One region of the Priestia sp. JSM ZJ58 genome, then DNA from elsewhere that is predicted to be linked to it. Evidence: riboswitches for the same ligand, from Rfam matches in the RefSeq annotation. Region 1 holds a riboswitch; the other holds the start of a gene.
What was found. A riboswitch is a leader RNA that binds a small molecule or an ion and turns the genes downstream of it on or off. The one in region 1 is predicted to bind cobalamin.

Region 1 (4,433 bases):
GCTTACCGGCGTTTCATTTCCTTCAGCAGGAGAATTTACGCTGCTGGGACAGAGTGATATTGATTTAGAGCTTCAGAAGAAAATAGGCGTGCTTCCTGACTATGCTAACTTTTACGATGAGATGACAGCGCTCAATCATTTGTGCTATTTTTTAAAGATAAATGGCCATCGTTTTTCGAAAGAACACTGTATTGATGTACTGAAGAAAGTAGGATTAGAAGGACATGAGCATCAGAAAGTTGGAAAGTTTTCATTTGGAATGAAAAAGAAGTTAGGAATTGCTCAAGCAATTATAACAGACCCAGATCTTATCTTTTTAGATGAACCAACTTCTGGAGTAGATATTGAATCTGCTCTCCACATTCATGAATTAATAAGAGAACTTCAAAATCAAGACAAGACGATTTTTATGACGTCTCATAATTTAAATGAAGTTGAGAAGATTTGTACGCGTGTAGCGATTATGAAAAATGGGATTATTTTAATAGAAGGGACAATGGAAGAACTGCGCTTTCAATACCAAGCGAAAAAAACGGTGATAATCAAACATGATCCTTACCCAAACAGCCACAAAGAATATATTCAACAGTTTTTCCGTACGGTGAGTCCGGACGTGGAATACCATCACACGTACACAAAAGTGATGCTTCAAAAAGAGAGAAATATCCCTCTGATTATTCGCGAATTGATTCAATGCGGCATCGATATTTATCAAGTTCACGTAGAAGAACCTTCTTTAGAAGAAATCTTTTTGCAAAAAAACATTGTGGATCATTCGCAGGTAAGTTAATGGGCAAAAGTCCGTTGGCTTACTACTCATCCTGAATACGTTATTTATAAATACCAGTTAGGAAGCCTCTGACAAAAACATGTTCATTTTCCCAAGAAACTGATAAGATAGCTAATGACATTTAAAAATAAGAAAGGATTTCGATTATGTTATCAGCTATTAATTCAGTAGACTATACCATTTTCCATGCGGTGAATCAGTATGCCTCGCATGTGAAGTTTGTAGATTCGCTAATGGTATTCTTTGCAGATTATGCCCAGTATGTACTTATTGTTTTACTCGGCTTGTTTTTACTTATTAATAAAAACGGCAGCCGTGTTGTAGCATTTCAAGCTTTATGTGCTTGTGCCACAGGAGTCATTATCAATAAAGTGATTAGTTTATTTGCTTATCGAGATCGTCCGTTTATCTCTCACCACGTGAATCAGCTTATTGATCACGCCGCGAATTCTTCATTTCCAAGCGATCATGCTACATCTGCATTAGTTATCACTTTTACCATCTGGCTGCATTTCAAACGTTCAGGGCGCATGTGGGTTGTCATGGGTGCACTCATTGCATTTTCACGGGTATGGGTTGGCGTTCACTATCCATTCGATGTGTTAACAGGAGCCGTTTTAGGCTGCGTGCTGGCGCTGTTTATTCATTATGTTATTTTTAATACGAAACTGATGAGGGCTATTACCAACTTGTCTATTTTTCGAAAATCAGCTTATGACGAACAGTCTCAATATTATTAAGAAAAAGTCGCATATACGCGGCTTTTTTTATTGGAAAATTTTTAATGTATTTAACACTTGTTTTTTAAAATTAAATTGTGTACAATTAAATCACAGAAACGATAAATAAAAAATTTTAATAAAATTACTAAAAAAGAGGAGAGATTTATACATGAAAGCTTTATATGAAACGACAGTCGTTAACACAGGTGGAAGAACAGGAGAAGTTCATTCTTTAGATAATATCTTTAATTTAGACGTTGCAACACCTCCAGCGCTTGGTGGAGAAGCAACAACAGCAACAAACCCAGAGCAGCTATTTGCAGCTGGATACAGTGCTTGTTTCAACAGTGCGTTAGAATTTATGTTGAAAAAACATAACGTAGAAATTAAAAGCAGTGAAGTAAAAGCTACGGTTCAGCTGCTTCCAGATAAAGCTGATCAAGGAGTAAAAATTGCTGTAGCGCTTGAAGCTCATATCGAAGGCTTAGATTTAGAAACAGCTAAAAAATATGTAGACCTAGCCCACTCATACTGCCCGTATTCAAAAGCAATCAGCGGCAACGTAGACGTAACGGTAGAAGTAGTTTAATTGCTTTAAAAAGCCCTGTTAAGCATGTAAAGCTTAGCAGGGCTTTTTTATTTGAATTTTCTCTATTCATTTGTAAGGAGTACTAGTATAATGAGGAAGAAAATGAATCATTCGCACAGTTTAGGTGCTCTTACATAGCGTAAGAGGTAACAGGGAATCGAGTGCAAATCTCGAGCGGTCCAGCCACTGTAAGCAGGGAGTTTTCTATCTTATCGTCACTCAAAACGGGGAAGGCGGTAGAAAATGATGATCTCAAGCCAGGAGACCTACCTATTCTGTACACTTGACTCTTCTAGGAAAGAGGCGGTGTATCAAGGTACGCAGTGAGCAATTACTGTTTATTTTCATATGCCGACACATCCTCAATTTCTATAGAATTGAGGCTTTTTTACGTTTTATTTTAAAAAAAGGAGTGTAGGAAATGGAAGGTTTATCAGTTTTTTTACTTGTCTTTTTATTAGGAATCAGGCACGGATTAGATGCAGATCACTTAGCTTTTATTGATGGCCAGACCCGATATAATTGGCGAATGGGCAGCCGTTTTGCCCCGTGGGTCGGAACGCTGTTTTCACTCGGTCATGGAGGAATGGTGGCCGTCACGGCCGGGGTGCTGGGCGTAGTGATGAAGAATTTTACGTTTCCAGCATATTTCGATCATTTTGCATCTTGGGTATCTATCATCTCTCTCTTTCTGATTGGGACATTAAACACATATCATTTGCTTCGAACTAAAAACAAAGAAGAAGAGTTTCAGGTGAGCGGGTTAAAAGGGAAGTTTATTCCGAAAATCGCAAAAGGAACAACGAATCCTTTTTTAATTATTCTTGTAGGAGCGCTGTTTGCCCTAGCAGCTGAAACGGTCAGTCAAACGGCCGTGTGGTCTCTAGCTGTAGGGAACGCAGGCAAATATACGCCGCTTTTATTAGGACTAGTATTTATGTTTGGTATGATGCTGACAGATACAATCGATTCACTGATTGTACATAAAATGGTGAATGAATCGAGTAAGTTTGGGCAATCTGCTTCCCGCTTGATGGGCTGGGTTATTGTTATCCTCGCATACGGGGTGTCCTTCTACTTAGCATTCACTTTCTTTAATCCATGGGCCGAAGTAAACTTTGAAATGGTTGGCGTTATTTTGTTTATTTTTTTAGTGTCTATGTTTGTATTTGTAAGTGTGAAGTCAAAAGGGAAAAATATCAAAATAAATGTCAATTAATAAAATGAAAGCTTTAATCTGTTGAAGATTGAAGCTTTTTTGTATAAATTTGTTGAAGTTTATGGCTATTTTCGGTCGGTTATGAATAAGTTAAAGTATTATCTGTATTTTAAGGATGGAAAATTGTCTGAAAACCATTATAATTAAGGATAATTTAAGGTCGTTATGTGAAACGTAGAACATACTCATACGTACGATAAATAAAAGCAATGAATGCACAAGCAGCAGGGGTTGTTTGGAGGAGGAATTGATTTGAGTCAGGTAATGGTAGAACAAAGCGTATTTAGTTATTTAAAAGAACATGAACAAGAGATGCTCGAAGATTTAGTTGGATTTGTGAAAAAAGAATCACCGTCCTACAGTAAAGAGTTAGTGGATCAGTGTGGAATGTATTTAACGCAGCTGTTTCAGAAGCGTTTAGGCGTAGGGTATGAAATCATAGAAGAAAAAGAAGTAGGAAACCACTTGAAATTTACGATTGGAGAAGGAGAGAAGCAGCTTTTAATTATCGGTCACTTTGACACGGTATGGGAAAAGGGAAGGCTGAGTCTAAGAACAGAAGGAAACAAGCTTTATGGTCCGGGAATTTTAGATATGAAAGGCGGCATTATACAATCTATATGGGCGATTAAAGCGATTCAAGAGCTTGGCTTATCGCTGGATAAAAAAATTGTGTTTTTTTGCAATTCAGATGAAGAGATTGGATCAATTTCCTCTAAAAAATATATAGAAGAAGAAGCACAAAGAAGTGAAGCAGTGCTAGTAGCAGAACCTGCGGTGGCGGGTTCAGGTGCGTTAAAAACGTCGCGCAAAGGAGCGGGGATTTTCACCGTAAAGGTGTGGGGACGAGCAGCCCACGCTGGTAATCACCACAAAGAAGGAATCAATGCTATTGAAGAGCTAGCGCGCCAAGTGATTTTTCTGCAGAGCTTAACCGATTATGAAAAAGGTACAACGGTGAACGTTGGGACATTTACCGGAGGCAGCGGTACAAATGTAGTGCCGGAATATGCAGAAGCGCACGTGGATTTACGTGTTTCTACAGAAGAAGAAGCAAAACGTATGACGGATATTATTTTGAATTTAACGCCCATTTTAAAAGGGATTAAGATT
Region 2 (4,433 bases), on a different contig from region 1:
GTTTTCAACCGTTGCTTCTTCGCTAAATGCTTTATATCCGTTTGTAATAAAGTCATTTCGTGCGCGAAGCTTTTCGTCTGTACGCCAGTATTCAAATACTTCATCTTGTTTTCCTTTTGGTACAAGACTTGATAAAACATATGAATACGAATGATTATGAACCACTTCTTGCTGCGCTAAAATAATCATTAGAGCGTTAATCGAAGAATCGGTTACATAGTCAGCTACTTTGCTAGCATAATCTGATTGAATACTGTCCAGTAGCGCCAGCAGGCCAATAATTTTTAGAAAGCTCTCTTGTTCGTCAGCGGTTAACTGAGGGAACTGTTTAATATCTTGACCCATATTAATTTCAAACGGCGTCCAGAAATTAGCTAGCATACGCTTGTATTTAGGGAACGCCCATGAAAATCGGACGTCATCCCAGTTTAGAATATTGGAGCTCTTGCCGTTGATGATTCCTGTCGAACGGTTCGGAGCTGTTTCGTTCATTAATTCTCGTTTTAACATGCTTGTCATCAATTATTCACTCCTTTTAACTATGACAGCTTTCACATTCTTCAATGACTTCACTTGATGTTGAACGTACGTAATAGGTCGTTTTTAATTTTTCTTTCCATGCCGTCATATGAAGATCCAGCAGCTCTTTTGCTCGGATATCATTTTGTACATATAAATTGAATGAAATAGATTGATCAATATGACGCTGGCGCTTGGCGTTTTGCTTAATGCTCCAGTGCTGATCAATTAAATAAACGGACTTATAATACCAGTTTGTTGCTGGCGATAAATCTGGTGCCGTCACTGGGATTTTATAGTTTTTCTTTTCCTCTGAATAAAACTTACGGAAAATCGGATCAATACTTGCCGTAGAACCCGCGATAATAGATGTTGATGAATTAGGTGCTACAGCCATTAAATATCCATTTCTTATCCCATTGCTTTGAACTTCGCTACGCAGTTCACTCCACGCTTCGCTCGTGTATTCACGTGTTTCAAAATAAGCGCCTGACTCAAAATCTGAGCCTTTAAATAATGGATATGCGCCTTTTTCTTTAGCTAAGTTCATGCTTGCCTGCACGGTTAAGTAAGAAATTTGTTCATACAATTCATCGCAATATGCTACCGCTTCATCTGTCTCCCATGCTATTTTCTTTAAGGCAAGCAAATGGTTCCAGCCAAATGTGCCAAGCCCTACTGCGCGGTACTTTTGATTCGTTAGCTTTGCTTGAAGTACCGGCAAATCATTTAACTCAATAACATTATCAAGCATGCGTACTTGAATTGGAATTAAACGTTCAAGTACATCTTCAGTTACGGCTCTCGCTAAGTTAATAGAAGAAAGATTACATACAACAAAATCGCCCGGATTCTTTGTAATAATAATTTTTCCGTCTTCCGTAATTTCCTCTGTTACGACCGTTGTACTTTGGTTTTGCGTGATTTCTGTACATAAGTTACTGCAGTAAATCATGCCCGCGTGTCGGTTTTGATTAGCTCGGTTAACCGTATCACGATAGAACATATAAGGAGTTCCGGTTTCAAGCTGCGAAAGCATAATGCGCTTGAAGATCTCAATAGCAGGCACTGTTTCTCTTGAAAGCTGTTCATTGTTTACACACTCAGCGTAACGAGTGCGGAACGAACCGCTGCCTTCTTCTTCATCATAAAAATCTTCTAACGAGTAGCCCATCAGCGTACGAACTTCGTGAGGATCGAATAAGTGCCAGTCTTCACGTGCTTCTACTTTTTCCATAAACAAATCTGGCAAACATACGCCAGTGAATAAATCATGCGTGCGCTGGCGTTCATCACCATTGTTCAAACGCGCGTCTAAGAATGAAAAAATGTCTTTATGCCAAACATCTAAATATACAGCAATAGCTCCTTGTCGTTGACCTAGCTGATCGACACTTACAGCCGTATTATTTAGCTGTTTCATCCATGGAATTGTTCCTGATGATACGCCTTTAAAACCTTTTATATCACTTCCTCGACTTCTAATATGACCGAGGTAGACACCAATTCCGCCTCCATTTTTACTAAGCGTGGCCAAATCTGTATTGCTATCATAAATACCGCGTAAGCTGTCATCAATCGTATCAATAAAGCAGCTAGATAGCTGTCCGTAGCTCTTTCCTGCGTTTGAGAGTGTTGGTGTGGCAACCGTCATATATAGACTAGAAAGCGCCCAGTACGCTTCTTTTACTAATGCTGTTCGATTTTCTTTCTTTTCTTGAGACATCAGCGTCATAGCAATGATAAGAAAACGTTCTTGCGGTAATTCGTATACACGCTTATCATGTGATGTCGCTAAATAGCGATCTGCTAATGTCAGCAATCCAATGTATGTAAATAAACGATCGCGTTCAGGAATAATGACTGAAGCAATTTCATTAATTTCTTCTTCTGTATATGTTTTTAATAGCTGTTTATTATAAATGCCGATTTTTGTTAGTTCTTGAATAAGCTGATAAAACGAACCGTACTTCTCTTTTTTATCATAACCTCGGTTGTCCGCTGCTTTTCGATATAGTTCGTTTAAGTAGACGTCTGCCGCCACGTACGTCCAATCTGGTTCTTCCATTGAAATACGCTCTAGGGCTGCCAAAATTAGTACGTTTGCAACCTTTTCGTCCGTCATATTTTCCTTTACTGTAACAGTTTGAATAACCTTTTCCTCATACAAAGAAAAATCAAGTTGCGTAAATTCTTTTTTTAAACGTTCAATATATGCAGTTAATTCATGTAGAATTGTAGGCTTTAATGTATTCACCATAAATATGGCTCCTCTCTTCACTTCAAAATAAAAAATCGCTCACCGTACCTCGGTGAGCGAATAGAACGAAGATAGAAGAAGACACTAAGTCTTTTCTCAATCCTCGCTCTACCCTCTCACCTCCCGAAGAAGATAAAACGACATAAAAAAGGCAGGTCTCCTGACTTATGCTTCTTTTTACTTTAAGGCCTTCCCATGATGTTTACTCACAGTGGATCTCCTTATTTCATCAGCATTCACAGTTGCGGGGACAGCTTTGGATTTTCACCAAATTCCCTTTTAAGTCTTTTTATCAGACACCTTTTTCACTGGAAAACACAAAATATAGTATTTTATTATTGTTTAACAAACAACATATTGTGTTATGTTATAAACACATTATATAGGACAACTTAGAAAACTATCAACCTATTTTCAAAAATAATTTTGTTTTTTACGATAAAATCCTTCGACTTTTTTCATCAAACTACTCCATCATAACATGTTTTGACACGCTTGATGGAACAATGTGCTCTTTTTAAAAAATTTGTCCTATTTTTCTACTAAACATTGCCAACATCAATAAAAAAACCGTTTTTCATAAAAAACGGTTTTTAATTATTTGTATTCTTTTTCAAATGCTGTGATTGTTTTGATAAACTTTTTATCAATATCGTATCCTATCCCCGGTTTTTCCTTCACCTTTATTACTCCGGCTTCTACCTCTACTTCGGGCTTAATAATATCTTTTTCCCAATAGCGAGACGACGCAGAAATGTCACCTGGTATCGTGAAAGAAGGCAGTGTGGCAAGGGCGATGTTATGAGCTCGTGAAATCCCGGCTTCTAACATTCCGCCAACCCAAAGCCTTACACCGTGTAGGGCGCATAAATCATGAATTTTTTTTGCTACAGACATTCCGCCAACTCGACCGATTTTCACATTGATAATCTTGCAGCTTTTTTGTTCGATTGCATGACGTGCATCTTCATAGCTCACAATACTTTCATCTAAGCAAATCGGCGTCTTCATTTGCTTTTGTAATAATCGATGATCAAGGATATCATCCGAACTTAACGGCTGTTCGATCATCATTAAATTCAATTCATCTAGTTTTTTCAATGAATCACTATCGCTTAACGTATAGGCTGAATTGGCATCAGCCATAAGAGGAATGCTTGGAAATTCATCTCGAATTTGTTTCAGTAGCTCATAGTCAGCGCCTGGCTTAATTTTCACTTTAAAGCGCTTATAACCATCTTTCATATAAGTCTTTATTTGTTCTTTCATGATGGAAATATCATTTAAGCCAACTACCACTCCAGCTTCTACAGCAGGCCTTATTCCGCCAATTACTTCAGCTAAGGGCTTATTTTGGCGCTTTGCATACAAATCCCATACAGCACAGTCCAAAGCTGCTTTAGCCATGTTGTTCCGCTTTAGAGGTTTGAATAACTTTTGAACATCCTCTGGTTTTTGAAGCTGCTGGTGAAGAAGCGAAGGAATTAAAAAATCGTCTAACATATGAAAACATGTCTGAATCGTTTCTTCCGTATACCAAGGAGATGAAAAAGCAACGACTTCTCCCCATCCTGTAAATCCTTTTTCATCTTCTACTTCAAGCAAAATCAATTCTCGATCCTGGACCGTACCATAGCTTGTTGAAAAAGGAGAA

Region 2: another riboswitch for cobalamin. It lies ahead of ACH6EI_RS00085 (ribonucleoside-diphosphate reductase subunit alpha); the one in region 1 lies ahead of ACH6EI_RS23700 (HoxN/HupN/NixA family nickel/cobalt transporter).

What each region holds. Positions count from the first base shown of each region.
Region 1 covers NZ_JBISEM010000003.1:92,906-97,338, reverse strand. Annotated here, with positions in the region: gene ACH6EI_RS23715 (ABC transporter ATP-binding protein) at 1-790, shown strand, start outside; gene ACH6EI_RS23710 (undecaprenyl-diphosphatase) at 937-1,530, shown strand; gene ACH6EI_RS23705 (organic hydroperoxide resistance protein) at 1,682-2,101, shown strand; cobalamin riboswitch at 2,207-2,389, shown strand; gene ACH6EI_RS23700 (HoxN/HupN/NixA family nickel/cobalt transporter) at 2,523-3,320, shown strand; gene ACH6EI_RS23695 (M20 family metallopeptidase) at 3,552-4,433, shown strand, end outside.
Region 2 covers NZ_JBISEM010000001.1:17,012-21,444, reverse strand. Annotated here, with positions in the region: gene ACH6EI_RS00090 (ribonucleotide-diphosphate reductase subunit beta) at 1-519, opposite strand, end outside; gene ACH6EI_RS00085 (ribonucleoside-diphosphate reductase subunit alpha) at 536-2,779, opposite strand; cobalamin riboswitch at 2,913-3,098, opposite strand; gene menC (o-succinylbenzoate synthase) at 3,377-4,433, opposite strand, start outside.